DNA from 2 places in the Serratia sp. PL7 genome. Region 2 is predicted to be linked to the other one. Evidence: riboswitches for the same ligand, from Rfam matches in the RefSeq annotation. Region 2 holds a riboswitch; the other holds the start of a gene.
The links. A riboswitch is a leader RNA that binds a small molecule or an ion and turns the genes downstream of it on or off. The one in region 2 is predicted to bind FMN.
Positions count from the first base shown of each region.

Region 1 (15,494 bases), on a different contig from region 2:
GCTGGCCACGATCATTATCCCCTGATCGCGCAGCGCCGCCAGCTTACGGCCCAGCTCAAAGTGGTATTCCGCTGGCTGAGTCCCATCGATGCTCAGTTGCACCACCGGGATATCGGCTTGCGGGTACATCTTGATCAGCACGCCCCAACTGCCGTGATCCAAACCCCATTCGCTGGTATCGGCAATCACCTGCGCCGGCGCCAACAGGCTTTGCAGCTCTGCCGCCAGCTCTGGTGAACCCGGTGCCGGATACTGTGTATCAAACAGCGCCTGCGGGAAGCCGCCAAAATCGTGAATGGTTTTTGGGTGTTCCATCGCCGTCACTGCCGTCCCACGAGTGTACCAGTGGGCAGACACAGCAACGATTGCCTTTGGCCGTGGTAATTGCTCACCCAACGCACGCCAGGCCTGGGTATAGCGGTTTTCTTCCAGCACGTTCATCGGGCTTCCGTGGCCAAGAAAGAGTGCAGGCATACGAGAGGTGGTCATAAAATATCCTTGGTTAGCGTGACAAGTGTTCTGCTGACTACATTACGCTGTTTGCCTTACCAAGGCAGCCGGATAACCCTGATGGTGATCTTCAAGAAATTTGAATGGCAGGAACGATTGAAACCATCAGCCAAATCCACTCGATTTATGGCTTGGCTCTGTTAGTATCAGAAACTGATAAATATTATTAGCATACAAGGAGAATGCATGTCTGTACCGCTGATCCTGACCTTGTTAGCCGGAGGCGCTACCTTTGTCGGTGCCCTGCTCGGCATTATTGGCCAGAAGCCCTCCAACCGCCTGCTGGCGTTTGCGCTCGGCTTTGCCGCAGGGATTATGCTGTTAATTTCATTGATGGAAATGCTGCCCGCTGCGCTGCACACCGTCGGCATGTCGCCCATGCTTGGCTACGGCATGTTTATGCTCGGGCTGTTAGGCTACTTTGCGCTGGATCGCATGCTGCCACACCAGCACCCACAAGACCTGGTGCAAAAACCCATCAAGCCCCATAACCTTAAACGCACCGCCATGCTGCTGACGCTTGGCATCAGCCTGCACAATTTCCCGGAAGGGATTGCCACCTTTGTCACCGCCAGCGCCGATCTGGAACTGGGGATGGGCATTGCGCTCGCGGTCGCCATCCACAATATTCCAGAAGGGTTGGCAGTCGCCGGGCCGGTATATGCGGCAACCGGCTCTAAAACCAAAGCGCTACTGTGGTCTGGGATCTCCGGAATGGCAGAAATTCTGGGTGGCGTGCTGGCCTTCCTGGTGCTCGGCCCGATGGTTTCACCGGTAGTGATGGCGTCGATTATGGCTGCGGTGGCCGGGATTATGGTGGCACTGTCGGTAGATGAACTGATGCCATTGGCCAAAGAGATCGACCCACACAATAATCCAAGCTACGGCGTGCTGTGCGGCATGGCGGTGATGGGGTTTAGCCTGACGCTGTTGCAAAGCGGCGGTATCGGCTAAAGAATTTTAAGCACAAAAAAGCCGCTTCATCAGCGGCTTTTTCACTTCAGTCAGCAACTCAGCTGGCTTTCTTTTCGCGTGACTGGCGATAGGCCACCAGATCTTCGATAGTCAGCACCACCATGTCATGCTGCTTGGCAAAGGTGATCACTTCTGGCGCATGCGCCATGCTGCCGTCATCGTTAGTCAACTCGCACAGTACGCCAGCGGGTTTGAAACCGGCCATTGAAACCAGATCGATGGTCGCTTCGGTGTGGCCACGGCGGTTCAATACGCCACCAGGCTGAGCACGCAGCGGGAACACATGGCCTGGGCGGTTCAGATCGCTTGGCTTGGCACCGTCTGCAATGGCTGCACGGATAGTCGTCAGGCGATCGCTAGCCGATACGCCAGTGGTCACGCCCTGCGCCGCTTCAATCGTCACGGTAAAGGCGGTCTGGAACTGACTGGAGTTGTTGGTGACCATCATCGGCAGCTCAAGCTGCTGGCGGCGATCTTCAGTGATACACAGGCAAACAATGCCGCTACCGTGGCGAATGGTCAGCGCCATCTGTTCAACGGTCATGGTTTCTGCGGCGAAGATCATGTCACCTTCGTTTTCACGGTTTTCATCATCAAGCACCATTACACCGCGGCCGTTGCGCAATGCATCAAGAGCGCGTTCAACGCGTTCTTCCGGCGTGCCGAAATCTGAAAGTAGAGTCTGATTCATGGTAAAAAACCTCATTAAAATTATGGATTACCAGAACCAGGGCGATCTTGAGGAGTGGCTATGCCAATAGCCAAAAAAATAACGCAAGCGGGGCATACGCCCGACAGGTGTCGTTACTCTCTCCCATCCGGACTATAACCGTCGGCCCCGGAATTACACCGGATCTGCTGACCTCTAACCCACTCCTGAGAGATAGGTTGAGCGCTCGCGGGCTTTCACCGTGAATGGTGATTTACCGCCGGTGGGGACTTGCACCCCGCCCTGAGAATAAGCATCTCGACTATAACCCCATCGCTTTAGTGTTTCAAGCCATCCGGTCGCGTAATGAGGGATCGCGCAGCAAATACGGTAATAGTTTATCCGGCGAGCAACTCGCATTACACTAAGCATCAGCCACCAAATATCAGAAAGGGAAACGCCATGATTGACCCGAAAAAAATTGAACAGATCGCACGCCAGGTCCAAGAGTCGATGCCTAAAGGCGTACGTGAATTCGGGGAAGACGTTGAGAAAAAAATCCGTCAGGTACTGCAAGCGCAGTTGACCCGTCTGGATCTGGTTAACCGCGAAGAATTTGACGTGCAGACCCAGGTCCTGCTGCGCACCCGTGAAAAGCTGGCATTGCTGGAACAGCGTCTGACCGAACTGGAAGGCAAGCTGAATACCGCGCCGGTAGCCAAGCCAGCAGACGAATAAGTTGTTGTAAGGGGCGCACCAGTGCGCCCTTATTGCTTGGAGACCACTGCCTGCGTTTTACGCGGCAGCACCAACCAGATCAGCACCAACATCGCCAACGCATACAGGCTTTTCCAGCCGATAATCACCAGTAATAACAAGCACAACGCGGAGCCAACGATCGCCATCAACCGCGAACGCCCCTGCAAGATCCGCCAACCCGCCAACATACACAGCAGATAAATCAGCACGAAAATGCCATTGGCGTATACCAGCAGCGTATCCAGTGGCAGCTTCAGGGTATAGATCAGTAAAGTGAACAGCAGACAGCAACCGACCACCGCGCTCAATGCATTGACCGGCACCTGGCCCGCGGAGAGTTTGGCTAAACCGCTAGCAGGCTTTTCCTGGGCCTGAGACCAGACCAGGCGGGCAAAGCTCTGGGTGTAGATATTCACGCTGGCAAAACAGGCCAGATAGCCGATGATGCAGGCAATCCACAGCGCATGTTCGCCAAACAGTTGCACCACGATCCCCGGCAACGAAGCGGCCGCCGCCTGATGTTCGCCGTAAGCATGGAAGTGCAGCACGGCTACGGTACAGCCCCAATAGACCGCCCCCGCCACCAACAGCCCAAGCATTAACGCGCGCGGAAAGTCCCGCTCTGGATGGCGAAACTCGGTCGCCAGATGAGCAAAAGCCTCCAGCCCGACAAAGCACCAGAACATCACCGCCAACGCGTGGAACATATTAGGAGGAGAAATATCGCTGACCGCAGGCCATGGGATTTGGGATGGAGTAATGCCGCCTTGCCACCAGATAGCCCCCACCAGAGCTATCACCAGAAGGGCAATCAAGGTCTGAATATTGGCACTGGAACCGGCACTGCGTGTGCCAAGCAGCCAAATCACCACCAGCGTGACAATTTGCACCAGCAACAGGCCGTTGGCATCCCAACCCAAAGTAGCCTGCCAGAACCCTGCGGCGATTTGTAATGCGGCGGGCAAGCCAACGGGGATCACAGAGAGGAACAGCCAAGCGGTTACCTTTGCCATGCGTGGCCCAAAGGCCAGGCCGACAAAATGCGCGGCGCCACCGGCGCTGGGGAAATGGCGGCCCAATGCCGCAAAAGCGATAGCGATCGGGAATACCAGCACAATCAGTATTGGCCAGGCCCACAGGCTGTCGCCGCCCGCCACCTGCGCCGCCAATGCCGGAACGGCAAAGACCCCGGTACCCAGCAGTGAAGTGGACAATAGCCCAACGCCCTGCGCTAAACTCAGCTCCTGCTTAAGTCCACTCACTGCAAACCACCCTGTTTACCCGTCGTCTTTCAAGCTGCAGCGTTGTTACCTGCGCTTACCCACAGTTTGAAATCCATAGGGTATAGATATATGGATAAAGTTAACCACGACCATCCTTGATAGCCTTGATGATATTGGTGGTGGATAACCCATCTTCAAAGTTCAGTACCCGCACATCGCCACCGTTGGCCCAGACTTCAGCACTGCCAGCAATCTCATGCGGCTGGTAGTCTCCGCCCTTCACCAGTAAATCTGGCAGCACTTCGGCGATCAGGCGTTGCGGCGTATCCTCTTCAAACGGCACTACCCAGTCCACGGCACCCAGCGCGCCCAATACCACCATACGGTTTTCCAGCAGGTTAACCGGGCGGGTTTCCCCTTTCAGGCGCTTGGTTGACGCATCGCTGTTCACCGCCACGATCAGGCGATCGCCCAATTTGCGCGCATTTGCCAGGTATGAGACATGGCCAGCGTGCAGAATGTCGAAGATGCCGTTGGTCATCACCACTTTCTCGCCGCGTTGACGCGCCTGCGCTACCGCTTTTTTCAACTCGGCCTCGGTCATTACGCCAAAGCCGGTTTCGGCGCGGCCACGAATGGCGTTTTCCAGTTCGACTGGCGAGACGGTCGAGGTACCCAACTTACCCACCACCACACCGGCGGCGGCGTTAGCCAGGAAGCAGGACTCTTCCAGCGTATTACCCGCAGCCAGAGCGGCAGCCAGTACACCGATCACCGTATCACCGGCACCGGTCACGTCGAACACTTCCTGCGCCTGAGTTGGCAGATGCAACGGCTCACGGCCCGGCTGCAGCAAGGTCATCCCCTGCTCGGAACGGGTGATCAGCAATGCGGACAGTTCAAAGTCCGCCACCAGTTTCATCCCACGCGTCACCAGCTCTTCTTCGCTCTGACAATGACCGACCACGGCTTCAAATTCGGACAGGTTTGGGGTCAGCAGCGTGGCGCCACGGTAACGTTCAAAATCGGTGCCTTTCGGGTCGATCAGTACCGGAACCTTCGCAGCACGTGCCAGTGCGATCATGCCCTGCACCTTGCTCAACGCGCCCTTGGCGTAATCCGACAGCACCAGTGCGCCAATCTGCGGCAATGCCTGCTGGATACGCTCCATGATCGGCTGCGGATCGACGTTGGAAAAACCTTCCTCGAAGTCCAGGCGGATCAGCTGTTGGTTACGGGAAAGTACGCGCAGCTTGGTGATGGTCGGGTGCGTCGGCACCGAGACAAAGTCACAACGCACGTTAACTTCGTTGAGCTTGGCGCTCAGCGCACGCGCCGCGTCATCAATCCCCGTCAGGCCCACCAGGCGTGAATTGGCACCCAACGAGGCGATGTTCATCGCGACGTTAGCCGCACCACCGGGACGCTCTTCGATGGTTTCAACCTTGACCACCGGCACTGGCGCTTCCGGTGAAATACGGCTGGTCGGCCCATACCAATAGCGATCCAACATGACGTCACCAACCACCAACACACCGGCGCGGCGAAAATCAGGTAGTGTAACTTTCATCCGATAACTCCAAACAAGTCATAAAAATAAATTCGGCAGATATTAGCATAATAGCCTGCAATACCCGTAAAAACTGCCCCCTCACCCCAACCCTCTCCCACAGGGAGAGGGGGTTGATAGCCCCTGCTCGTTTGGCTGTAAGGCGATAATCTCAACAAACTCGATCGCCTCCTCAGCCAAGGTGAGTCACTATAATTTCAAACACACTCGATCACCTCTCCTTTTGTAGGAGGGAGTTGATAGCCCCTGCTCGTTTGGCAGTAAAGCGATAATCTCAATCGCCCCCTCAACCAAGATGAGTCACTATAATTTCAAACACACTCGATCGGTCCCCTCTCCCTTTGGGAGAGGGTTAGGGTGAGGGAACCCATATGCCCCCTCAGCCCAGCCATTTACTCCAACTGACACGCACCTGCTCACGCTCGGCGGTAAACAGCTCACTGCTGACTTTGCTGGAGTGCTCCTGCAACGCCAGATGGTGGATCTCATCACGCATGGTGACATAGGCCTGGGTCAACGCCTGGGCCTCGTCTTCCGGCATGATGTCGTAATTGGCCATCAGCTCAAAGATACGCACGTTATCCGACCAACGCGTCAGGCGCGGTTCGCCCGCGGCATAACCTAAGACCAGGTATTGGGCAATAAATTCGATATCGGTGATCCCGCCTTCGTCCGCTTTGATATCAAACAGATCGCGCTGTTTGCTGCCCAGATGGTTGCGCATTTTCTCGCGCATTTCACGCACCTCCTGCTGCAACTTGTTCACTTCACGCGGTTTGCACAAAATTTCGCGGCGGATCGCATCGAACTGCTGGTGCAGCGCCGGATCGCCATACACGATGCGCGCCCGCACCAGGGCCTGATGCTCCCAGGTCCAGGCTTCGTTACGCTGATAGTCGGCAAAGGCTTCGACGGTACTGACCAGCATCCCGGCAGCACCGGAAGGACGCAGACGGGCATCCACCTCATAGAGAATGCCTGAAGAGGTGCGGGTGCTGAACAGATGCATCACTCGCTGTGCCAGGCGCAGATAGAACTGACGGCCATCGATGCAACGATCGCCATCCGTCATGACGTCTGATGGACAATCCAGCAGGAACACCAGGTCTAGATCCGAGCTATAGCCCAGTTCCCAGCCCCCTAGCTTACCGTAGCCGATTACCGCGAACCCTAACCCCTCCCGTTCATGCAGATGGGTTGGTTGGCCGTAACGCGCAACCATGTCTTTCCCCGCCTGCTGCACCACCGCATCAATGATAGCCTCGGCCAGATAGGTTAAGTGATCGCTCACTTTCATCACCGGCAACGCCTCGGCGATATCTGCAGCGGCAATGCGCAAGTGCTGTGCCTGCTTGAACTGCCGCAACGCTTCCAACTGCTGTTCTTCATCGTCTTCCGGCACCCGCAGGCGGTATTGGCGCAGTTCGCTACGATAGGCATCCGGGGCCACCGGTTGGTACAGCGTGGCCGGATCCAACAGCTCATCAAGCAACAGCGGATAACGCGCCAGTTGGCTGGCCACCATCGGTGATGCGGCACAAAGGCGGATCAGGTGGCTGAGGGCGGCATGGTATTCCACCAGCAGCTCAAGGTAGGTAGTTCGGGTCACGATGCTCAGTAACAACTGGGTCAGGCGCGTCAGAGCCGTAGCTGCGTCCACGCGCGAACACACTTCGGCCAGCAAGCGTGGCATCAGTTGATCCAGCACGTCGCGGCCACGCGGGCCAATAGTGCGTTTGTCCACGTCGTGGCGGAAGTCGGCGATGGAACGCAACATCTGCCGCCGCGCCTCTTCGTCCAGATGGGGTGTCAGTGGTGCCAGCTCGTTCTCGTCCAACGCATCCTGCCAAAGGCTGTGATAATGCTGGTAGTTGGGATCTTCGCCTACGTCTGGGCTGTCGTCGCCGATCAGGTCATCAAATACCGCACGGACCTGGCGCATATGCTCTTCCAGCACCGCCATCAACGACGGCCAGTCTGGCTGATCCATTCCCCAGGCCAGACGCGCCTGATCCAACTCGTCCTGCGGCAGGGTTTGCGTTTGCTGGTCGGCAATCGCCTGCAACAGATTCTCCAGCCGCCGCAGGAACAGGTAGCCGTTACTCAGCTCAGCGACCTGCTGTGCGGTCAACAACCCAAGTTCACCAACCGCCTGCAACGTCGGCAGCAGTGAGCGCCCCTGCAAACTGGGTTCACGCCCGCCACGGATCAGTTGGAACACCTGGGTGATAAATTCGATTTCGCGGATGCCACCGGCACCCAGCTTGATGTTGTCCTTCAGCCCCCGCCGCCGCACTTCGCGGGCAATCATGCCCTTCATATTACGCAGCGACTGGATCACGCTGAAATCGATATAGCGACGGAACACGAATGGCCGCAATGTCTTGCGCAGTTCCTGGCTGTAGGCATCTTCATGCCCCCCCATCAGGCGCGCCTTGACCATCGCGTAGCGTTCCCAGTCGCGCCCCTGCTCCTGGTAATAATCTTCCAGCGCGGCAAAGCTCATCACCAGCGGGCCGCTATCGCCAAACGGCCGCAGACGCATATCGACGCGGTAGACAAAGCCGTCAATGGTTTGCTGATCCAACGCTTTGATAAGCCGTTGCCCAAGGCGGGTAAAGAATTGGGCGTTATCCAGCTCACGCCGCCCACCCTGCGTATGGCCGTTTTCCGGATAGGCAAAGATCAGATCGATATCAGAGGAGAAATTCAGTTCGCCACCGCCGAGTTTGCCCATCCCCAGGATCAGCAAAGGCTGCGGCACGCCATCGGCATTACAAGGCGTGCCCCACTCGCGGCAACAGGTTTGATAGAGCCAGTCACGGGCGCTAACGATCAGCGTTTCTGCCAGGGCACTCAGCTGTTGTAGCGTTTCTTGCGTGGTACATAGCTGCTGAGCCTGCGCCCAGGCAATGCGCACCAGGCTCTCACGGCGGAACAGACGGAGCACACGCATCAGCTGCGCTTCGTCCTGCACCTCTTCAAGCTCATCCTGCAACCAGGCGGCATAGTGCTGCCACTCATCGGCCACCGGCGGCTGCTGGCGTAACGTTACCAACCATTCAGGATGGCCGAGCAACATGTCGCTGACAAAATCACTCGACGCCAGAACGCTTTGTTCTGCGGCGCTGAGCATCAACTCCGCGCCCTGAGTTTCCTGAAATCGCTGCACGATGTTCTGTGCCTGAAGCTGTAACGCAGCAGAGAGTGGCAACATAGTGAATGACCCGTTCTGTGGCCTGCAGCCCGGCAGGCCCGCTGGAGTTAACGAACCGCGCCGTTTAACCAGAATGGCGCATGGGATAATGCCTGTTTGCGGCTGGCTTCATACCAACCCTGCCGACGTTCGGCAATGGCTGATTGCAGCTCGCGCCAGCTGTCGATATACGGCCCGGTTTCGCTATCCGGATAGGCACCAGAAAGCAGAATAAATGCCAACACCTGGCGCGTCAGACGGGGCAGTTGCTCTTGATATTCATCTTCATTCAGGGTGCGTGTAAAGGCTTCTTTCAGCTCTGCGGCGCTACGGCCCAGCATGATGTCGCTAAAACGCTTGAATGAACCATCCAGCTTAGCCTGCGATTTGGCATCGATAAACGGCCGCCATGCGCCGGTGATCAACCACGATGTGAGTGCCAACTTACATTGCAGATACTCCGTGCCGTAGCACAGCTCCTGCGGCTGGGTGGTTTTATCCACCAGCAAAGGCTCCAACGCCGTCAACCGGGCGCGCAGATCGGTGCTTGCCTTGCGCGGAACCAATCCGCCAAAGATCACCAGCGCCTGGCGGATCAGTCCGATCGCTTCCATTACCGCACGACGTGCCTGCTTATCGCCACGCAGCCACAGCTCTTCGTGATACTGCCAGTGGCTCAACGCCAGCTCGAAAGCGGCGACCATGCCCTGTTCTACCGTGGATTTAGGGGCTGGCTTCAACACGCTTAATGGGCGTAACTCACGTTCGGCATTGCCCTGCGCCAGATGATATCCCCGGGCCGCTTTGCTGAGGCTGCCCTGGCGTAAACCACCTTGTTCCGCTAGCGCGGCTGCCAATGCCAGCAAATCAGCAGTCTCACCGCTTTTCAGCTCCAGCTCCAGCTCGCATAACGGTTCGGCCAGTTCACCCGCACGGACTTCGCCCTGATCGAGGCCAATCTCAATCTCGCTTGCGCCGTAAGTGACCACCCACTTTTCACGCACAAAGTCGGTGCGGAACAGCGGCTGCAACGCCTTTTGCAACGGCGCTAGCTTGCAGCCCTCCGGCCAGATATCCGCCGGGAATTTTTTCAGCGCCAGCGCGGGTTTGGCGATGGCGACGTTATATTCCGGCCGCTGGTGCAGCCCACCCACCACCGAACCGGCGGTTTTGATGGTCATTTCATAGCTATCGTCAAAACCGCGGATACGCAGGCCCATATCATGGTTGCGCAGGAAGTTGTCGGCGGTTTCATAGTAGATATTGGTCAGCTTCTGTGGCGCAGAATGCTGATTCGGCCAGGCGGCAATCCGCTCCGGCAGGCTGGCAATCGCTGCGGGGGAAACAATAAACTTCAGTTCTATTTCAACGCTCATAGTTCTTTTACACCAATAGGTTAGGCATTCGCGTGAGTCTTCACGGCGGCGGAGTCTGCCGGCCGCACTCAGCCCGACGACGCACAGTGAGAGTATCTTACCGCGATTCCCCCTGACTTGACTCTGCCAACTGCAGAAAAAACCTGTTACGTTATAGAAAGCTGCGCAACTGATGGGATTTAGCATAGTAAGATAGTTCCCATTCCGGTTTTGGCGTTGCGCCGTCAGACTGAACGCTCTACTATCGTTCCATAAATCCACGCAGAAACGATGACATAATGCAGAAATTACGCCTGATTTGCCTTGCCGTGCTAAGTTTTAGCATCACTTGGGGCGCACATGCCGAAGATAAACGCTATATCTCCGATGAATTAAATACTTATGTCCATAGCGGCCCAGGTAACCAATACCGTATCGTCGGCACCTTGAATGCCGGTGAAGAAGTCACGCTGTTGAGCGTCAATGATAGCACCAGCTACGGCCAGATCCGCGATTCCAAAGGACGCAGCGTCTGGATCCCGATGGATCAGCTTAGCCAGACGCCAAGCCTGCGCACCCAGGTGCCAGAGCTGGAACAGCAGGTGAAAACCCTGACCGACAAGCTGGCCAATATTGATAATAGCTGGAACCAGCGCACCGCCGAGATGCAGCAGAAGGTGGCCGCCAGCGACAGCACCATCAGCGGCCTGCAGCAGGAAAACCAGGATCTGAAAAATCAGCTGGTTGTGGCACAGAAGAAGGTGAATGCGGTGAATCTGCAACTTGACGACAAACAGCGCACCATTATTCTGCAATGGTTTATGTACGGCGGCGGCGTTGCCGGCGTTGGTTTGCTGCTCGGTCTGGTGTTGCCGCATCTGATCCCACGCCGCAAGAATAATCGCTGGATGAACTGATTACCGTTCCGCCAGTTTAAGCGCCTACGGGCGCTTTTTTATTGCCTGACGCATCCACTGCCCAATTGATGTAATCTGATCAAAAGAGCTATTGATAGGAGTTAAACCGTGAAAATTTACCTGGTCGGCGGTGCCGTCCGTGACACCCTGCTCAACTTACCGGTAGTGGATCACGACTGGGTGGTGGTCGGCGCAACGCCTGCCGATCTGTTGGCTCTTGGCTATCAGCAGGTGGGTAAAGACTTTCCGGTATTCCTCAACCCGCAAACTCATGAGGAGTATGCGCTGGCCCGCACCGAACGTAAATCCGGACAGGGTTACACCGGATTTACCTGCTACGCCGCCCCAGACGTGACGCTGGAAGAGGATCTACTGCGGCGCGACCTCACCATCAACGCCATGGCGCGGGGTGATGATGGAGTTTTGGTTGACCCCTATAACGGCAAGGCCGATCTCGACGCCCGCCTGTTGCGCCATGTCTCCGACGCGTTTGGCGAAGATCCGCTGCGAGTGTTACGCGTAGCGCGTTTTGCCGCCCGCTTTGCTTCCTTGGGCTTTACCGTCGCCCCTGAAACCAGCGCGCTGATGCAGCAGATGGCCGAAAGCGGTGAACTGGCCTCCCTGACGGCGGAACGCGTGTGGAAAGAGACCGAGAAGGCGTTACAGAGCCAGAGCCCGCAGGTGTATTTCCAGGTGCTTCGCGACTGCGGAGCGTTGAAAGTGTTGTTCCCGGAAATCGACGCCCTGTTTGGCGTTCCTGCCCCAGAGAAATGGCATCCGGAAATTGATACCGGCATACACACGCTGATGACGCTGGCGATTGCCACCCAGCTCAGTCCAGAGGTGGATATCCGTTTCTCAGCGCTGTGCCACGATCTTGGTAAAGGCATCACGCCACAAGAACTCTGGCCACATCACTATGGCCATGGCCCTGCGGGCGTCAGGCTGGTTGAGAAGCTTTGCCAACGGCTGCGAGTGCCTAATCCAGTACGTGAACTGGCGAAGCTGGTGGCGGAGTATCACGACCTGATCCACACGGTTAATAAACTGCGGCCAGAAACGCTGTTAAAACTGTTTGATGCCATCGACGTGTGGCGTAAACCGCAGCGGCTAGAGCAGATGATCCTCACCAGCGAAGCCGATGCCCGCGGGCGCACCGGTTTTGAAAACAACCCTTATCCGCAGGGCGATTACCTGCGCCAGGCCTATCAGGTCGCCAACGCGGTTTCTGTCAAAGAGGTGGTGGAAAGTGGCCTGCAAGGGTTGGCGATCCGCGACGAGGTCAAACGCCGCCGCCAGCAGGCGTTGGCGGACTGGAAGAAGCAGCAAGAACCTCATCCTTAAGTAAAACGGGCGCAGTATGCGCCCCTACCTACCCCTCCAGCACCAACGAATCACGGCTGATTTCGGCAATACTTTTCGCCCCCGTGAGCGTCATCGCTACGCACATCTCTTTTTTGATCAAAGCGAGCAGGTTTTCCACCCCCGCCTGGCCTGAGGTTGCCAAGGCATAAACATAGGCTCGCCCCAACAATACGCTATCCGCCCCGAGCGCAATCATGCGCACCACGTCTAATCCGCTGCGTATCCCACTGTCTGCCAGGATGGTGATATCGCCCTTCACCGCATCGGCAATCATTGGCAGCGCACGAGCAGAAGAGAGCACCCCATCCAGTTGGCGACCACCGTGGTTAGAAACCACAATGCCGTCGGCACCAAAGCGTACGGCATCACGCGCATCGTCGGCGTCGAGAATGCCCTTTATCACCATCGGCCCCTGCCAGAAATCACGGATCCATTCCAAATCACTCCATGAAATCGAAGGGTCAAAGTTGGCCCCCAGCCACCCGATATAATCTGCTAATCCGGTGGGCTTTCCGAGGTAAGCGGAAATATTGCCCAGATCGTGCGGGCGCCCATTCAGGCCAACATCCCACGCCCAGGCAGGATGGGTCACGGCTTGCCAATACCGCCGTTGGGCGGCATAGGGGCCACTCATTGCCGAATGCGCATCGCGGTAACGAGCGCCTGGTGTCGGCATATCCACGGTGAATACCAAGGTGGTACAGCCCGCGGCTTTCGCCCGCTCCAAGGCATTACGCATGAATCCACGATCTTTCAACACATACAGCTGGAACCACATGGGCCGCTTGATGGCCGGCGCCACCTCTTCGATTGGGCACACCGATACGGTGGAAAGCGTAAACGGAATGCCTTGTTGCTCTGCGGCCCTTGCAGCCTGCACCTCGCCACGGCGGGCATACATGCCACACAACCCTACCGGGCCAAGGACGACGGGCATCGCCAAAGTTTCGTTAAACAGTTTGGTTTCCAGGCTGAGTGCCGACATGTTCTTAAGAACACGCTGCCTCAATGCGACCTGAGCCAGATCTTCCACGTTACGCCGTAAAGTGTGTTCGGCATAAGCGCCGCCATCGATGTAGTGAAACAGAAACGGCGGCAGTTTACGTTGTGCCGCAGCGCGATAGTCCGTGGCTGCTGAGATAATCATCAAGCGATCTCCCTTGTTACGGTGAATTGTCATCAGGAAGGCGGGTAATCCGCGCCTGCCTGGCCTCGTCCTCATGCAGATTTTTAATGGTGGAATGCACGAATCCCAGATGAGATTTGGCCGCTTTACCCGCCCGTTCAGGATCGCCTGCCAGGATCGCCAGCAGCAGTTCCTCGTGCTGTTCAGTCAGCCGGGTGAAGATCGTCGGCTGGGTGTACATACGCTGGCGGCTATGCATGACGGAGGAGCGCATCAAATCGAAAAAACCGCGCATGGTTTGCAGTAACACCACGTTGTGTGAAGCCTCGGCAATTGCCAAATGGAAGCGCACATCCGCCTGAGCGGCAAGTTCAGGATGATCGCTCTCCTGAAGCGCCAACATGGCGTCAAAGCACGCCTGTAGCTTCTCTTTGTCTGCGGCGGTGGCGCGCATTGCCGCGTGCCAGGCGGTGCTTGCCTCAATGGCGTGCCGAGCTTCCAGAATGTCGTAACGATAGTCAGGATCGTCGGCAACCAAGGGTCTCAGCGGCTCCACGATGCATTGCTCCGACCAGGGGGAAAGCTCGTCGCAGACATAGGTTCCACCGCCACGTCGGCTAGTGAGCGTTTTTTCACCAATCAGCTTTTGAATCGCCTCACGTAAAGAGGAACGCGAGACGCCCAACTCGTTAGCCAACTGGCGCTCGGCGGGCAAGCGCATCCCCATTTCCAGTTGGCGCTCGCGGATCATCACCTTGATACGCTCAACCAAACGATCGGCCGAGCGTAGTGGATAAGTAGGTTGAAGATTTACGGTCATGGGATCATCCATGTTAGCCAGTAAGCCTGAAGCGTTGTAATAACCCCCACCATACAGGTGAAAATCAGGCTGTGTTTTACCGTAAAGCGGAACAGGTCAGATTCTTTCCCCACCAACCCCACGGCGGCACAGGCAATCGCGATAGACTGTGGTGAGATCATTTTGCCTGTGACTCCGCCGGTGGTGTTAGCCGCAACCAACAGCACATCCGAAACGCCAATTTGCTGGGCTGTGGTGGCCTGTAGAGCGGCGAACAACGCGTTGGACGAAGTGTCTGAGCCGGTCAGGAATACGCCCAACCAGCCAAGGAACGGTGAGAAAAAGGTGAACGCGCTGCCGGTATGCGCCAATGCCAGCGCCAAAGTTGCCGACAGGCCGGAATAGTTAGAAATAAAGGCAAAGGCTAACACCATGCCAATGGAATAGATGGGCAGCATCAACGCCTTTAGCGTTTCAGCAAGTGTGGTGAGCGCATCTTTGGGCTTCATGCGCAGGTAAATCACCGAGGCGATCGCAGCAACCATAATGGCGGTGCCGGTGGCAGAGAACCAGTCAAGTTTGAAAACGGCGGCATAAGGCGTGATGTTTGCCACCACCGGCGGCATTTTGGCGACCAGCTTATCCAGAAAAGGCACCGGAATAGAGAGTACCCAATCGTACAGCGCACCACCTTGAGCGAACAACGCTTTAAACGGCGGGATGCTCCACAAGGTGACCGTAGCAGTCAGGAAAATAAACGGCATCCAGGCGCGAATAATCTGCCCTAAAGCATAGTGTTGCTGCACCAGCGTTTGGTCGACGACGGCACCTTCGGCATTATCAAAGCGGAACAGGCGTTTTGGCTGCCAGACACGGAGAAACAGCGTCAGGCATACCAGTGAAACCAGCGAGGAGATGATGTCTGGCAACTCTGGCCCAAGAAAGTTGGAGCTGAGATACTGCGCCAAGGCAAAGCTTCCCCCCGCCACAACCACCGCAGGCCAGGTTTCTTTAATGCCGCGCCAACCGTCCATAATCGCCATGATCCAG
Region 1 is NZ_CAMFLB010000022.1:68,447-83,940, reverse strand. Features, by position in the region: gene ygiD (4,5-DOPA dioxygenase extradiol) at 1-489, opposite strand, end outside; gene zupT (zinc transporter ZupT) at 697-1,464, shown strand; gene ribB (3,4-dihydroxy-2-butanone-4-phosphate synthase) at 1,523-2,176, opposite strand; FMN riboswitch at 2,288-2,449, opposite strand; gene ubiK (ubiquinone biosynthesis accessory factor UbiK) at 2,597-2,872, shown strand; gene yjeH (L-methionine/branched-chain amino acid transporter) at 2,902-4,155, opposite strand; gene hldE (bifunctional D-glycero-beta-D-manno-heptose-7-phosphate kinase/D-glycero-beta-D-manno-heptose 1-phosphate adenylyltransferase HldE) at 4,256-5,686, opposite strand; gene glnE (bifunctional [glutamate--ammonia ligase]-adenylyl-L-tyrosine phosphorylase/[glutamate--ammonia-ligase] adenylyltransferase) at 6,066-8,903, opposite strand; gene N6G83_RS42830 (inorganic triphosphatase) at 8,951-10,258, opposite strand; gene N6G83_RS42825 (TIGR04211 family SH3 domain-containing protein) at 10,537-11,154, shown strand; gene N6G83_RS42820 (multifunctional CCA addition/repair protein) at 11,263-12,498, shown strand; gene lldD (FMN-dependent L-lactate dehydrogenase LldD) at 12,527-13,666, opposite strand; gene lldR (transcriptional regulator LldR) at 13,683-14,465, opposite strand; gene lldP (L-lactate permease) at 14,462-15,494, opposite strand, start outside.
Region 1: it holds a riboswitch for FMN, as region 2 does, so the genes downstream of both, ribB (3,4-dihydroxy-2-butanone-4-phosphate synthase) here and ribB (3,4-dihydroxy-2-butanone-4-phosphate synthase) in region 2, are expected to answer to the same signal.

Region 2 (15,494 bases):
TCACGCCGTGCTGCTGCAGGCTGCCCATTAGGGTGTCGCCCGCCAGCTGCATCACGAAGTCGTCGGCGATCACCAGGTAATGATCGGCGAGGGATTTGGCGTATTCGCCGACGACGGCTAGCGCATTGGCGCCCTGAATGTATTTACCTGGTGACTGGATGATTCTCAACATAACCGGATCCTTGTAGGGAGTTGGCGATGGTAACGTTCAGATATCAGGTGATGACGCGCCGACTTCGCCGTCGGCTTGTTGTTGTGCTTCGACTATGAGCGCCTGCCACCCGCCTGGCGAGCTTCGCGATTTTTGTTCCATTATGGAACATCATCATAGCGATAACGTTTCATGATGAAACGCCAACGCGCGTTTTTTCGCCGCGAAAGCGAACTGGCGCACACCCCAACGTATAACTGCGTAAAGAGTGGATTCTACGGGCGTTTCAGCTTTAATTTTGACCATGTTTCCCCTATCCTTAGCGCCACTACTGGGAAAGGGCGAAAACAGCCCGCATGATGGGATTGATAACGATGAAACGGACAAAAAACATCAACCAAGAGACGTTCCGCAAATCCTGGCGCAGCTACCGTGTCGCGCCCGTGGCCTTGGCGATCAGCGCCGTCTTTATGCTGGCCGGCTGCGAGAAGAGCGATGAAACGGTCTCCCTGTATCAGAATGCCGATGACTGTTCGCGCGCCAATCCTTCAATGAGCGAGCAGTGCACCACCTCCTACAACAACGCCCTGCAAGAAGCGGCGAAAACCGCGCCGAAATACGCCACCCGCGAAGACTGCGTCGCCGAGTTCGGCGAAGCGCAGTGCACCCAAGCGCCGGCACAGGCCGGCATGGCGGCGGAATCGCAAAGCAGCGGCAGCTTCTGGATGCCGCTGATGGCGGGCTACATGATGGGCCGCCTGATGGGCGGTTCCGGCTTCGCGCAGCAGCCACTGTTCACTTCCAAGAACGCCGCCAGCCCGGCGAACGGCAAGTTTGTCGACGCCAGCGGCAAGAGCTACGGCCCGGCCACCGCCGGCGGCCGCACCATGACGGTGCCGAAAACCGCCATGGCGCCAAAGCCTGCGGTCACCAACACCGTGACCCGCGGTGGTTTCGGCGAGACCGTGGCCAAGCAGACCAGCATGCAGCGCAGCAGCGCCACTTCCAACTCCGGCTCTCGCAGCATGGGCGGTTGATGCATGAAACGTATTGCTATTACCGAGCGCCCGGACTGGCGTGAAAAAGCGACCGAGTTCGGTTTCCGTTTCCACACCATGTACGGCGAGCCGTACTGGTGTGAAGACGCCTATTACCAGTTCACGCTGGCGCAGATTGAAGAGATCGAAAACGCCACCGCCGAGCTGCACCAGATGTGCCTGCAGGTGGTGGAAAAGGTGGTCGGCAGCGATGAGCTGATGGCCAAGTTCTGCATTCCGAAACACACCTGGGAGTTCGTGCGCAGTTCCTGGCGCACCAACCAGCCGTCGCTGTATTCGCGTCTCGATCTGGCCTACGACGGCGTCAACCCGCCGAAGCTGCTGGAGAACAACGCCGATACGCCAACCTCGCTGTATGAGGCGGCCTTCTTCCAGTGGCTGTGGCTGGAAGACCAGATCAACGCCGGCAAGCTGGATCCGGAATCGGATCAGTACAACAGCCTGCAGGAGAAGCTGATCGAGCGTTTCGCCGAGCTGAAAGCGCATCACGGCTTCGGCCTGTTGCACCTGGCCTGCTGCCAGGACAGCGAAGAAGATCGCGGCACGGTGCAATATCTGCAGGACTGCGCGCAGGAAGCCGGTCTGCCGACCGAGTTCCTGTTCATGGAAGAGATTGGTCTTGGCGAGAAAGGCCAGTTTACCGATCTGCAGGATCAGGTGATCGGCAACCTGTTCAAGCTCTACCCGTGGGAATTCATGCTGCGCGAGATGTTCTCCACCAAGCTGGAAGACGCCGGCGTGCGTTGGCTGGAGCCGGCCTGGAAGAGCATCATCTCCAACAAGGCGCTGCTGCCGCTGCTGTGGGAAATGTTCCCTAACCACCCTAACCTGTTGCCGGCTTATTTCGCGCAAGACGATCATCCGCCGATGGATCATTACGTCACCAAACCGCTGTTCTCACGCGAAGGCGCCAATATCCAGATCGTCGAAAACGGTCAGGAAGTGGCGCGCGTCGATGGGCCATACGGCGAAGAAGGCATGATCGTGCAGCAGTTCCATCCGCTGCCGAAGTTCGAAGACAGCTACACGCTGATCGGCAGCTGGCTGGTGAACGATCAACCCTGCGGCATCGGCCTGCGCGAAGATCGCGAACTGATCACGCAGGATCTATCGCGCTTCTATCCGCACACCATCCTCGGCTGATCGCCCTGCTGAAGACAAAAACGCCAGTCTCTGACCGGCGTTTTTTCTTTACCCCACCTGCACCGACAGCATGCTCAGCGCCCCCATTTCGATACCGTCGATCGGCACGCTGATGGCTTCTTTGCCATCCCAGCCGCCGAGCACGTACAGCAACGGCAGATAGTGTTCCGGCGTCGGGTTTGACAACGCCGCGCCCTCATGGCGCATGAAATCCACCAGCGGGTGGTTGTCGCCCCGATAGCGCAGGTTATCCCGGACAAAGTTATTGAACGATTCCGCCCACGGGTAGGCGCTGGTATCGCCCTGCCATTTCACCATGCGCAGGTTGTGCACCACGTTGCCGCTGGCGACGATCATCACGCCCTCATCCCGCAGCGCCGCGAGTTTGCGGCCCAGCTCATAGTGGTAAGCCGCCGGCTGAGTGCCGTCGACGCTGAGCTGCACCACCGGGATATTGGCATTGGGATACATCTTGATCAATACGCCCCAGGTGCCGTGATCCAACCCCCACTCGCCGAGATCCGCCGTTACCGGCACCGGCGCCAGAATGTGCTGCAGCTGCGTGGCCAGCGCGGGAGAGCCCGGCGCCGGATAACGGGTATCAAACAGCGCCTGCGGGAACCCGCCGAAGTCGTGAATGGTTTTGGGTTTTTCCATCGCAGTGACCGCAGTGCCACGGGTATACCAATGCGCAGAAACCGCCACGATCGCCTTCGGCCGCGGCAATGACTCACCCAACGCACGCCATGCCCGGGTGTAACGGTTGTCTTCCAGCACGTTCATAGGGCTACCGTGGCCAAGAAACAGTGCCGGCATACGAGAGGTGTTCATAGTGGGATCCTCAGTTCAAATTGTGCTATGCCGCTACATTACGCGCTTTGACGCAGCAACACAGCCGGATAACCGTGATGAAGATATTCAATAAATTTGAAATAAAAGCCGGAAAAATAGACTGGCAAACAAAAAGTTAAAAAATGCATATTTTTCAAATAATTAATAATCAACGTGAATACCATGGCATTACTGCCACACAGATCTAATTTGTGAACAATTTATGTACTCTTTGTTAACGCGATCTATACACTCCTCCTTCAGTCGACAGGGTGTTGGCAGCCCGTCGGCGCTACGGGAATCACGTCTCACCAAGGAGGAATTCATGTTCAGACTCACACTGGCAACCCGCCTGGCGCTTTCCATGACCTTGTTCGCCACCGGGGCAGTCGCCGCCGGCGCGGTGGACAACGCGCCGCTGACGCAGCGCGAAGACCCTTACTTCCTTCAGGCGCAAGCCCAGCTGCAACAGCGGCTGAAGCAGACGCCAAACACCAACCGCGCCAAAAACGTCATTCTGGTGGTCGGTGACGGTATGGGATTTTCCACCGTGACCGCCGCCCGCATTTTTGAAGGGCAGCAGCGCGGCGTGGATGGCGAGTCCAACGTGCTGGCCTGGGAAGCCTTCCCCTATTTGGCGGCGGCCAAAACCTATTCCGCCGACGCCCAAATCACCGACTCCGCGCCCAGCGCGGTGGCAATGACCACCGGCGTCAAAACCATCAACGATCTGATGGGCCTCAACCATACGGCCACCCTCAACAATTGCGAGGATCAGCAAACCAAGGCCGTCACCACGCTCTGGGAGATGGCCGCAACGCTCGGCATGGCCACCGGCGCCGTGACAACCGCGACCATTACCCACGCCACGCCGGGCGCCACCTATGCCCATATCGCCAACCGCGACTGGGAGTCTGACGCCAAAATGCCGGCGGACGCCCTGGCCGCAGGCTGCCGCGACATCGCGCGCCAGCTGGTGGAAATGAAATACGGCAACGGCCTGAACGTGGCGATGGGCGGTGGGCGCGCCAACTTCCTGCCCGACAGCGTGAGCGATCCGGAATATCCCGGCAAAACAGGCGCCAGAAAGGATGGCCGCGACCTGACGCAGGCCTGGCTGCAGCGCTACGGCGAGCGTGGGCAATACGTATGGAATCAGGCACAGTTCGATAAAATCGAGCCGGGTAAGGTCGACCACCTGTTGGCCCTGTTCGAGCCATCACACATGAACTTCGAGCACGATCGACGGCAAGACGCGGCGGGAGAACCTTCACTGGCAGAGATGACCGGCAAGGCCATCGATATTCTGGCCAAGAACCCCGAAGGCTACCTGCTGCTGGTGGAGGGTGGACGCATCGATCACGGCAGCCACAACGGTAACGCCTACCGTACGCTGAGCGACGCGGTCGCCCTGAACGAGGCGGTGAAAACCATCGTCGGCAAGGTCAACCTGGACGAAACGCTGGTGATCGTGACCGGCGATCACAGCCACACGCTGACCATCGCCGGCTATGCCAAGCGCGGCAATCCTATCCTCGGCATTTCCGTCGGCGTCGACGGTAAACCTCGGCTGGGCAGCGACGGCAAGCCCTACACCACCCTCGGTTTCGCCAACGGCCCCGGCGGCACAATCCCGCTGGCCGAGCGCCCGGCATTGACCATGGAGCAAACCACCGCGCCCGACTTTATTCAGCCGGCACTGGTGCCGCTGAAAAGCGAGACGCACGGCGGGGAAGATCTCGGCATCTACGCCATCGGCCCCTGGGCGCATCTGTTCCAGGGTACGGTTGAGGAGAACTACACCTTCCACGTGATGAATTACGCCAGCCGCATCGGCGAACGCCTGTCAAAACGGTAGCCACAAAAAAAGCCGCGTAACGCGGCTTTTTTATCGTTGAAAGCGGCCGGCTATCAGCTGGCTTTTTTCTCGTGCGCCTGGCGGTAGGCCACCAGATCTTCGATGGTCAGCACTACCATGTCGTGCTGTTTGGCGAAGGTAATCACTTCCGGTGCATGCGCCATGCTGCCATCGTCGTTGGTCAGTTCACACAGCACGCCGGCAGGTTTGAAACCGGCCATGGAGACCAGATCGATGGTCGCTTCGGTGTGGCCGCGACGGCTCAGCACGCCGCCCGGCTGCGCACGCAGCGGGAACACGTGGCCCGGACGGTTCAGGTCGCTCGGCTTGGCGCTGTCTGCCACCGCCGCGCGGATGGTGGTCAGGCGATCGGAAGCGGAAACCCCGGTGGTCACGCCCTGCGCCGCTTCGATGGTCACGGTGAAGGCGGTCTGGAACTGGCTGGAGTTGTTGGTCACCATCATCGGCAGCTCAAGCTGCTGACGGCGTTCTTCGGTGATGCACAGGCACACGATACCGCTGCCGTGGCGAATGGTCAGCGCCATCTGCTCAACGGTCATGGTTTCCGCGGCGAAGATCATGTCACCTTCGTTTTCACGATTTTCATCATCGAGCACCATTACGCCGCGCCCGTTGCGCAGTGCGTCAATCGCGCGTTCAACGCGTTCTGTCGGCGTGCCGAAGTCTGAAAGTAGCGTCTGATTCATGGTAAAAAACCTCATTAAAAATTATGGATTACCAGAACCAGGGCGATCTTGAGGAGTAGCTAGCAATAGCTAAAAAAATAACGCAAGCGGGCGCATGCCCGGCAGATACCGTTACTCTCTCCCATCCGGACTATAACCGTCGGCCCCGGAATTACACCGGATCTGCTGACCTCTAACCGGCCTTTACAGGCTGGCTGAGCGCTCGCGGGCTTTCACCGTAGAAGGTGATTTACCGCCGGTGGGGACTTTCACCCCGCCCTGAGAATAAGCAAGATGACTATAACGCTAATGGATAGACAGGGCAATTGGCAAAAGCACAATTCGGCCACGCGCGGCGAATGCGCTTAATGGTGTTTATCCGGCGGGCAACTCGCATTACACTAAGCGGCAGCTATTAAACTCTGAAAGGGATACGCCATGATTGACCCGAAAAAAATCGAACAAATCGCACGCCAGGTTCATGAGTCCATGCCTAAAGGCGTTCGTGAATTCGGGGAAGACGTTGAGAAAAAAATCCGTCAGGTCCTGCAATCGCAGTTGACCCGCCTGGATTTGGTTAACCGCGAAGAGTTCGACGTGCAGACTCAGGTGCTGTTGCGCACCCGCGAGAAGCTGGCGCTGTTGGAACAGCGCATGGCCGAGCTGGAAAGCAAACTGAGCACGGCGCCGGCAGCCAAGCAGGAAGACGAATAATTCCCGCCAAGGGCGCGCACCTGTATGAACCGCGCGCCCTTGTTCTTTAGATTACCCGGCGTTAGCCGCGCCCGTCTTTAATCGCTTTGATGATGTTGGTGGTCGACAGGCCGTCTTCAAAGTTCAACACTTTGACATCGCCGCCGTTGGCCCACACTTCCGCACTGCCGGCAATCTCTTCCGGTTTGTAATCGCCGCCTTTCACCAGCAGATCCGGCAGAATGTCGGCGATCAAGCGCTGCGGCGTGTCCTCTTCGAACGGCACCACCCAATCCACCGCTTCCAGCGCGCCCAGTACAATCATGCGGTTCTCCAGCGCGTTGACCGGGCGTGTTTCCCCTTTCAGGCGCTTGGTCGACGCATCGCTGTTCACCGCCACGATCAGGCGATCGCCCAGCTTGCGGGCGTTGGCCAGATAAGAGACGTGGCCGGCATGCAAAATGTCGAAGATGCCGTTGGTCATCACCACTTTTTCGCCGCGCTGACGCGCCTGCGCGACGGCATGCTTCAACTGCGCTTCGGTCATCACGCCAAAACCGGTTTCGGCGCGGCCACGCACCGCGTTTTCCAGCTCGATCGGTGACACGGTGGAGGTACCGAGCTTGCCCACCACCACGCCGGCGGCAGCGTTGGCCAGGAAACAGGACTCTTCCAGCGAGTTACCGGCGGCCAGCGAGGCGGCCAGCACACCGATCACGGTGTCGCCGGCGCCGGTCACATCAAACACTTCCTGCGCCTGGGTCGGCAAGTGCAGCGGTTCAACGCCCGGCTGCAACAGCGTCATGCCGTGTTCTGAACGGGTAACCAGCAGCGCCGACAGCTCGAAATCCGCCACCAGCTTCATGCCGCGTTCCACCAATTCCGCTTCATCCTTGCAGTGGCCCACCACCGCTTCGAACTCGGACAGGTTCGGCGTCAGCAGCGTCGCGCCGCGATAGCGCTCGAAATCGGACCCTTTCGGATCGATCAGCACCGGCACCTTGGCGGCGCGCGCCAGTTGGATCATGCCCTGCACCTGGCTGAGCGCGCCCTTGGCGTAATCGGACAGCACCAGCGCGCCGATCTGCGGCAGCGCCTGCTGAATACGCTCCAGCATCGGCTGTGGATCAACGTTGGAGAAGCCTTCTTCGAAGTCGAGACGGATCAGTTGCTGGTTGCGGGACAGCACGCGCAGCTTGGTGATGGTCGGATGGGTCGGCACCGAGACGAAGTCGCAGCGCACGTTGACTTCATTCAGCTTGGCGCTCAGCGCCCGCGCCGCATCGTCGATGCCGGTCAGGCCCACCAGGCGGGAAGTGGCGCCCAGCGAAGCGATGTTCATCGCCACGTTAGCCGCGCCGCCGGGACGCTCTTCGATGGTATCGACCTTGACCACCGGCACCGGGGCTTCCGGTGAAATGCGGCTGGTCGGCCCATACCAATAGCGATCCAACATGACGTCACCGACCACCAGCACACCGGCGCGGCGAAAATCAGGCAGCGTAACTTTCATCCGATAACTCCAAAAAAGAACAAAATTTTAGTGGCGCAGATATTACCACAGACCGCCGGAATACCCGCAAAAAGGTATTAATCCAGCCATTTGGCCCAGCTGGCGCGTACCTGTTCGCGCTCGGCGGCAAACAGCCCGCTGCCGACCTTGCCGGAATGCTCCTGCAGCGCCAGGTGGTGGATCTCGTCGCGCATGGTGACATAGGCCTGGGTCAGCGCGCGCGCTTCCTCTTCCGGCATGATGTCGTAATTGGCCATCAGCTCGAAGATGCGCACGTTGTCCGACCAACGCGTCAGGCGCGGTTCACCCGGCGCATAGCGTAAGACCAGATATTGGGCGATAAATTCGATGTCGGTTATGCCGCCCTCATCGGTTTTGATATCAAACAGATCGCGCTGCTTGCTGCCGAGATGGTTGCGCATCTTTTCGCGCATCTCGCGCACTTCGCGCTTCAGGGTCTGCGCATCGCGCGTTTTGCACAGGATCTCGCGCCGGATTGCGTCAAACTGCTGATGCAGCGCCGGATCGCCATGCACGATGCGCGCGCGCACCAGGGCCTGATGCTCCCAGGTCCAGGCTTCGTTTTGCTGGTAGTCGGCGAACGCTTCGACGGTGCTGACCAGCATCCCCGCCGCACCGGAAGGCCGCAGACGCGCGTCAACCTCATACAGAATGCCGGAGGAGGTGCGGGTGCTGAACAGATGCATCACCCGCTGTGCCAGCCGCAGGTAGAACTGACGGCCGTCGATGCAGCGATCGCCGTCGGTCATCACTTCCGGCGGGCAATCCAACAGGAACACCAGATCGAGGTCGGAACTGTACCCCAGCTCCCAACCGCCCAGCTTGCCGTAGCCGATCACCGCAAAGCCGCGCCCTTCGCGTTCCTGCAGATGGGTCGGCTGGCCGTAACGCGCCACCATGTCGCTCCAGGCCTGTTGCACCACCGCGTCGATGATCGCCTCCGCCAAATAAGTCAGATGGTCGCTCACTTTCATCACCGGCAGCGCGCCGGCGATATCCGCCGCGGCGATGCGCAGCTGCTGCGCCTGTTTGAACTGGCGCAGCGCCTCCAGCTTTTGCTCTTCGTCGTCTTCCGGCACCCGCAGCAGATACTGGCGCAGCTCGCTGCGGTAGGCGTCCAGCGCCACCGGCTGATACAGCGTGGCCGGATCCAGCAGTTCGTCCAGCAACAGCGGGTAACGCGACAGCTGGTTGGCGACCATCGGCGACGCGGCGCACAGGCGGATCAGATGGCTGAGCGCCGCGTGGTACTCCACCAACAATTCGAGGTAGGTGGTGCGGGTGACGATGCTGAGCAGCAGCTGCGCCAGCCGCACCAGCGCGGTCGGCGCGTCCTGGCGCGGGCACACCTCCGCCAGCAGGCGCGGCATCAGTTGATCGAGCACGTCGCGGCCGCGCGGGCCAATGGTGCGCTTGTCGACGTCGTGGCGGAAATCGGCGATGGTGCGCAGCATCTGTCGACGGCCTTCTTCATCGAGGTGCGGCGTCAGCGGCGCCAGCTCGTTCTCCTCCAGCGCGTCCTGCCACAGGCTGTGGTAGTGCTGGTAATCGGGATCTTCGCCGACATCCGGGCTATCGTCGCCGATCAGGTCGTCGAACACCGCGCGCACCGCCTGCATGTGCGCGTCCAGCGCCGCCATCAGCGCCGGCCAATCCGCCAATCCCATACCGTAGGCCAACCGCGCCTGATCGAGTACCTCCTGCGGCAGCGTCTGGGTTTGCTGATCGCCGATCGCCTGCAGCAAGTTCTCCAACCGCCGCAGGAACAGGTAGGCGGCGCTCAGCGCCCGTACCTGCTCGGCCTCCAGCAGCCCCAGCTCACCCACCGCCTGCAGCGTCGGCAGCAGCGAACGCCCCTGCAGCGCCGGCTCGCGGCCGCCGCGGATCAGCTGGAATACCTGGGTAATGAATTCGATTTCGCGAATGCCGCCGGCGCCCAGCTTGATGTTGTCCTTCAGGCCGCGACGCCGTACTTCACGGGCGATCATGCCCTTCATGTTGCGCAGCGACTGGATGACGCTGAAATCGATATAGCGGCGGAACACGAACGGCCGCAGGGTTTTGCGCAGCTCCTGGCTGTAGGCGTCTTCCGCCCCGCCCATCAGGCGCGCCTTCACCATCGCATAGCGCTCCCAGTCGCGCCCCTGCTCCTGATAATAATCTTCCAGCGCCGCGAAGCTCATCACCAACGGGCCGCTGTCGCCGAACGGTCGCAGCCGCATGTCGACGCGATAGACGAAGCCGTCGATGGTCTGTTGATCCAGCGCCTTGATCAGCCGCTGGCCGAGGCGGGTGAAGAACTGGGCATTGTCCAACTCGCGCCTTCCGCCCTGGGTCTGGCCGTTTTCCGGGTAGGCGAAGATCAGATCGATATCCGACGAGAAATTCAGCTCGCCGCCGCCCAGCTTGCCCATGCCGAGGATCAGCAGCGGCTGCGGTTCGCCAGCGGCGTTGCACGGCGTGCCCCACTCGCGGCAGCAGGTTTGGTACAGCCAGTCGCGTGCGCTGACGATCAGCGTCTCCGCCAGCCCGCTCAGCTGCAGCAGCGTTTCTTCGGTCGAACACAGCCCCTGCGCCTGCGCCCAGGCGATACGCACCAGCGTCTCGCGGCGAAACAGGCGCAGCGTGCGCATCAGCTGCGCTTCGTCGTGCACCTCTTCCAGCTCGTCCTGCAGCCAGGCGGCATAGTGTTGCCACTCGCCGGGCGCCGGCGGCTGCTCGCGCAGCGTCGCGAGCCAGGCCGGCTGGGCGAGCAGCGCGTCGCTGACGAAGTCGCTCGACGCCAGCACCCACTGCTCCTGCTCGCTAAAGGCGCTGTCCGCGCCGTGAACTTCCTGAAAACGCTGCACAACCTGCTGTGCCTGAGCCTGTAACGCGGCTGAAAGTGGCGACATAGTGTATGACCCGTTCTGCGGCCCACGGCTGGCGGGCCGACTGGATTAACGAAGCGCGCCGTTTAACCAGAATGGCGCATGCGATAAGGCCTGTTTGCGGCTGGCTTCATACCAGCCCTGGCGGCGCTCGCTCAGCGCGGCCTGCAACTCGCGCCAGGCGTCGATATAAGGCCCGGTCTGCTCGTCGGGGTAAGCGCCCGACAGCAGGATCAGCGCCGAAATCTGACGCGTCAGGCGCGGCAATTGTTCCTGATATTCATCTTCGTTCAGCGTACGGCTGAAGGCTTCTTTCAGCTCCGCGCCGCTGCGCCCCAGCATGATGTCGCTAAAGCGTTTGAAAGAACCGTCCAGCTTGGTCTGCCCTTTGGCATCGATAAACGGCCTCCAGGCGCCGCTCACCAGCCATGATGTGAGCGCCAACTTACATTGCAGGTAAGCTGTGCTGTAGCACAGGGTCTCTGGTTGCGCGGCTTTATCCGCCAACAATGGTTCGAGTTCGGTCAGACGGGCGCGCAGATCGGCGCTGGCCTTGCGCGGCACCAGGCCGCCGAAGATCACCAGCGCCTGACGGATCGTTCCAACCGCCTCAATCACCGAAGCGCGCGCCTGCGCGTCGCCGCGCAGCCATAGCTCTTCGTGATACTGCCAGTGGCTGAGCGCCTGCTCGAAGGCGGCGATCATTCCCTGCTCCACGGTCGCCTTCGCCGCCGGCTTCAGCACCTGCAGCGAGCGCACCTCGCGCGGCGGATTGCCCTGCGCCAGGTGATAACCGCGCGCCGCCTTGCTCAGGCTGCCCTGACGCAGCCCATCGTGCGCCGCCAGCTCACCGGCCAACGCCAGCAGATCGGCGGTATTGCCGTTCAGCAACTCCAGTTCTATCTCACTCAGGGCTTCGCTTTGGTCACCGGCGCGCACCTCGCCCTGATCCAGGCCAATTTCTATCTCGCTTTGGCCGTAAGTAACCACCCACTTCTCACGCACGAAATCCGTACGGAACAGCGGTTGCAACGCCTGCTGCAGCGCCGCGATATCGCAATCCTGCGGCCAGATGTCGGCAGGAAACTGCGCCAGCGCCAGCTGCGGTTCGGCGATGGCAACATTGTATTCCGGGCGCTGGTGCAGGCCTGCCACCACTTTACCGGCGGTTTTGATGGTCATCTCATAGCGATCGTCGAAACCGCGAATGCGCAGCCCCATGTCGTGACGGCGCAAGACGTTGTCGGCCGTTTCGAAGTAAATGTTGGTCAGTTTTTGCGGCGCGGAATGCTGATGCGGCCAGGCGGCGAGCCAGTGTGGCAGTGCGGCCACCGCTTGCGGCGCGGCGATGAATTTCAGTTCAATTTCAACGGTCATAATTCTTTAACACCAATAAGTTACGCATTCGCGTCGGTTTCAGCGCGGCGCGCTCGGCCCGCCGTATGCTGCCCACTGACGCACAGTTGCCGTTATCTTACCGCGATTCCCGGCGCCTTAACCCTGCTAACTGTAGAAAAAACCTGTTACGTTATAAAACGCTGCGCAACTCACAGAATCAGCCACAGTAAGATAGTTCTCATTCCGGTTTTGGCGTTGCGTCGTCAGACTGAACCCTCTACTATCGTTCCATAAATTCACCCAGAAACGATGAACTAATGCAGAAATTACGCCTGATTTTCCTTGCCGCGCTGAGCTTCAGCATCACTTGGGCCGCACATGCCGAAGATAAACGCTATATCTCCGATGAGTTAAGCACTTATGTCCATAGCGGCCCAGGTAATCAGTACCGTATTGTCGGCACTCTGAACGCCGGTGAAGAAGTGACCCTGCTGAGCGTCAACGACAGCACCAATTACGGCCAGATCCGCGATCCCAAAGGCCGCACCACCTGGATCCCGCTCGATCAGCTCAGCCAGACGCCAAGCCTGCGCACCCGCGTGCCCGAGCTGGAACAGCAGGTGAAAACCCTGACCGACAAACTGGCCAACATCGATAACACCTGGAACCAGCGCACCTCGGAAATGCAGGAAAAAGTCGCGGGCAGCGACAGCACCATCAGCAGCCTGCAGAAGGAAAACCAGGATCTGAAAAACCAGCTGGTGGTGGCGCAGAAGAAGGTCAACGCCGTTAACCTGCAGCTCGACGATAAACAGCGCACCATTATTCTGCAGTGGTTCATGTACGGCGGCGGCGTTGCCGGCGTCGGTTTGCTGTTGGGTCTGCTGTTGCCGCACCTGATCCCGCGCCGCAAGAACAACAATCGCTGGATGAACTGATCTCAGTATCGTTCAGTTTGAGTATGGGCGCCTGCGGGCGCCCTTTTCATTGGTGCCGACATCCCGCGGTCAATTCATGTAATCTGATAGACAGAGCCTTACACGATATTCAGGAGTCAACAGTGCAGATTTATCTGGTCGGCGGCGCCGTTCGCGACAGCCTGCTCAATATTCCGGTGGTCGATCATGATTGGGTGGTAGTGGGCGCCACGCCGGCAGAGCTGCTGGCATTGGGTTACCAACAGGTCGGCAAAGATTTCCCGGTGTTCCTCAACCCCGATTCTCATGAGGAATACGCGCTGGCGCGCACCGAGCGCAAATCCGGCCAAGGGTACACCGGTTTTACCTGCTATGCCGCGCCGGACGTCACGCTGGAGGAAGACCTGCTGCGGCGCGATCTGACCATCAACGCCATCGCCCGTTCCGCCGAAGGGGAGCTGATTGACCCTTACGGCGGCGTGGCCGATCTGCAGGCGCGCGTGCTGCGCCACGTTTCCGACGCGTTCGGCGAAGATCCGCTGCGAGTACTGCGCGTGGCGCGTTTCAATGCCCGCTTCGCCCACCTGGGTTTTCGCATCGCCGACGAAACGCTCGCCCTGATGCGCCAAATGGCGCACGGCGGTGAACTGGCTGCGCTGACCGCCGAACGCGTCTGGAAGGAAACCGAAAAGGCGCTGCAAAGCCAGAGCCCGCAGGTCTATTTTCAGGTGCTGCGCGATTGCGATGCGCTGGCGGTGCTGTTCCCGGAAATCGACGCGCTGTTCGGCGTGCCGGCCCCCGCCAAGTGGCACCCGGAGATCGACACCGGCGTGCACACGCTGATGGCGCTGGCGATCGCCGCCCGCCTCACGCCGGAGGTGGACGTGCGCTTCGCCACCCTGTGCCATGACCTCGGCAAAGGGTTGACGCCAAAAGAGTTCTGGCCGCATCACCACGGCCACGGCCCGGCGGGCGTACGGCTGGTCGAGGCGCTGTGCCAGCGGCTGCGGGTGCCTAACCCGGTGCGCGATCTGAGCAAGCTGGTGGCCGAGTACCATGATCTGATCCACACCGTGAACAAGCTGCGGCCGGAGACCCTATTGAAGCTGTTCGACGCCATCGACGTCTGGCGCAAGCCCCAGAGGCTGGAGCAGATGATCCTGACCAGCGAAGCGGACGCGCGCGGACGCACCGGCTTTGAGAAGAATCCCTATCCGCAGGGCGACTATCTGCGCCAGGCGTATCAGGTGGCGAGCGCGGTATCGATTAAAGAGGTGGTAGCCAGCGGGCTGCAGGGCACCGCGATCCGCGACGAGCTCAAACGCCGCCGCCAGCAGGCGCTGGCCGAGTGGAAGCTCACCCAAACGATTATCAACGATCAGGCATAAAAAAACCCCGCAGAGCGGGGTTTTTTCTTGGTATCGGGCTTACAGGAACACCATGTAAACCACGGCCGCCACGATAAAGCGGTAGATGGCGAACGGCACGAACGAGATGCGTTTGATCAGCGACAGGAAGGTCTTGATCGCAATCAGCGCCACCACGAAGGCAGTAACGAAGCCGACGGCGAACATCGGCAGATCGCCCCAGGTCAGGAAGTGCAGGCTCTTGTACAGATCCAGGCCGCTGGCGCCAATCATCATCGGCACCGCCAAAATGAAGGAGAACTCGGACGCCGCATAGCGGTTCACGCCAACCAGCATACCGCCGGCGATAGTGGAACCCGAACGGGAGAAGCCCGGCCACAGCGCCAGGCACTGGAAGCAGCCGATCATGAACGCCTGGCGGTAGGTGATGTCATCCAGCCCTTCCGCGCTCGGTTTCTTCGGCTTCAGCCATTCCGCCGCCAGCAGCAGCAGACCGCCGACCACCAACGCATACATCACGTTTTTCGGCGCGAACAGCGACTTGATGAAATCATGGAAGGCCAGGCCCAGCACCACCGCCGGGATCATCGCCAGCAGGATGTGCCCCAGCTTCAGCTGACCGCTGGTTTTGCCCTCGTGCTCCACCGGCTTGCCGCCGAAATGGATGCCGATCAGGCCGAACAACCTGCGCCAGAACATCACGACGACGGCCAGGATCGACCCCAGTTGGATGATGACTTCAAAGGTTTTGGCTTTGTCGCCGGTAAAGCCCAGCCACTCGCCAACGATAATCATATGCCCGGTGGAAGACACCGGCAGAAATTCGGTTAACCCCTCGACAACCCCAAGAACAAACGCAATAAACAGTGAATGCATGTCAGCCATGTGCTTCGCTCACCCTATAAAATAACGGCTATCACATAAAAAAGCGGCAGTGCTTAAAGACAATGCCGCTAAAACAATTCTCAGGATTAAGACCAGCTTAACGGTCTTTCGTTGCAAGCAGATGACATAAAATCATGCGGGACGAGTGCCGCGCTCAATGATC
Region 2 is NZ_CAMFLB010000003.1:162,810-178,303, forward strand. Features, by position in the region: gene N6G83_RS18850 (glycerol dehydrogenase) at 1-172, opposite strand, end outside; gene N6G83_RS18855 (DUF1190 family protein) at 526-1,188, shown strand; gene N6G83_RS18860 (glutathionylspermidine synthase family protein) at 1,192-2,352, shown strand; gene ygiD (4,5-DOPA dioxygenase extradiol) at 2,401-3,183, opposite strand; gene N6G83_RS18870 (alkaline phosphatase) at 3,509-5,041, shown strand; gene ribB (3,4-dihydroxy-2-butanone-4-phosphate synthase) at 5,095-5,748, opposite strand; FMN riboswitch at 5,858-6,018, opposite strand; gene ubiK (ubiquinone biosynthesis accessory factor UbiK) at 6,166-6,441, shown strand; gene hldE (bifunctional D-glycero-beta-D-manno-heptose-7-phosphate kinase/D-glycero-beta-D-manno-heptose 1-phosphate adenylyltransferase HldE) at 6,503-7,933, opposite strand; gene glnE (bifunctional [glutamate--ammonia ligase]-adenylyl-L-tyrosine phosphorylase/[glutamate--ammonia-ligase] adenylyltransferase) at 8,011-10,848, opposite strand; gene N6G83_RS18895 (inorganic triphosphatase) at 10,894-12,201, opposite strand; gene N6G83_RS18900 (TIGR04211 family SH3 domain-containing protein) at 12,480-13,100, shown strand; gene N6G83_RS18905 (multifunctional CCA addition/repair protein) at 13,223-14,467, shown strand; gene bacA (undecaprenyl-diphosphate phosphatase) at 14,507-15,331, opposite strand; gene folB (bifunctional dihydroneopterin aldolase/7,8-dihydroneopterin epimerase) at 15,464-15,494, opposite strand, start outside.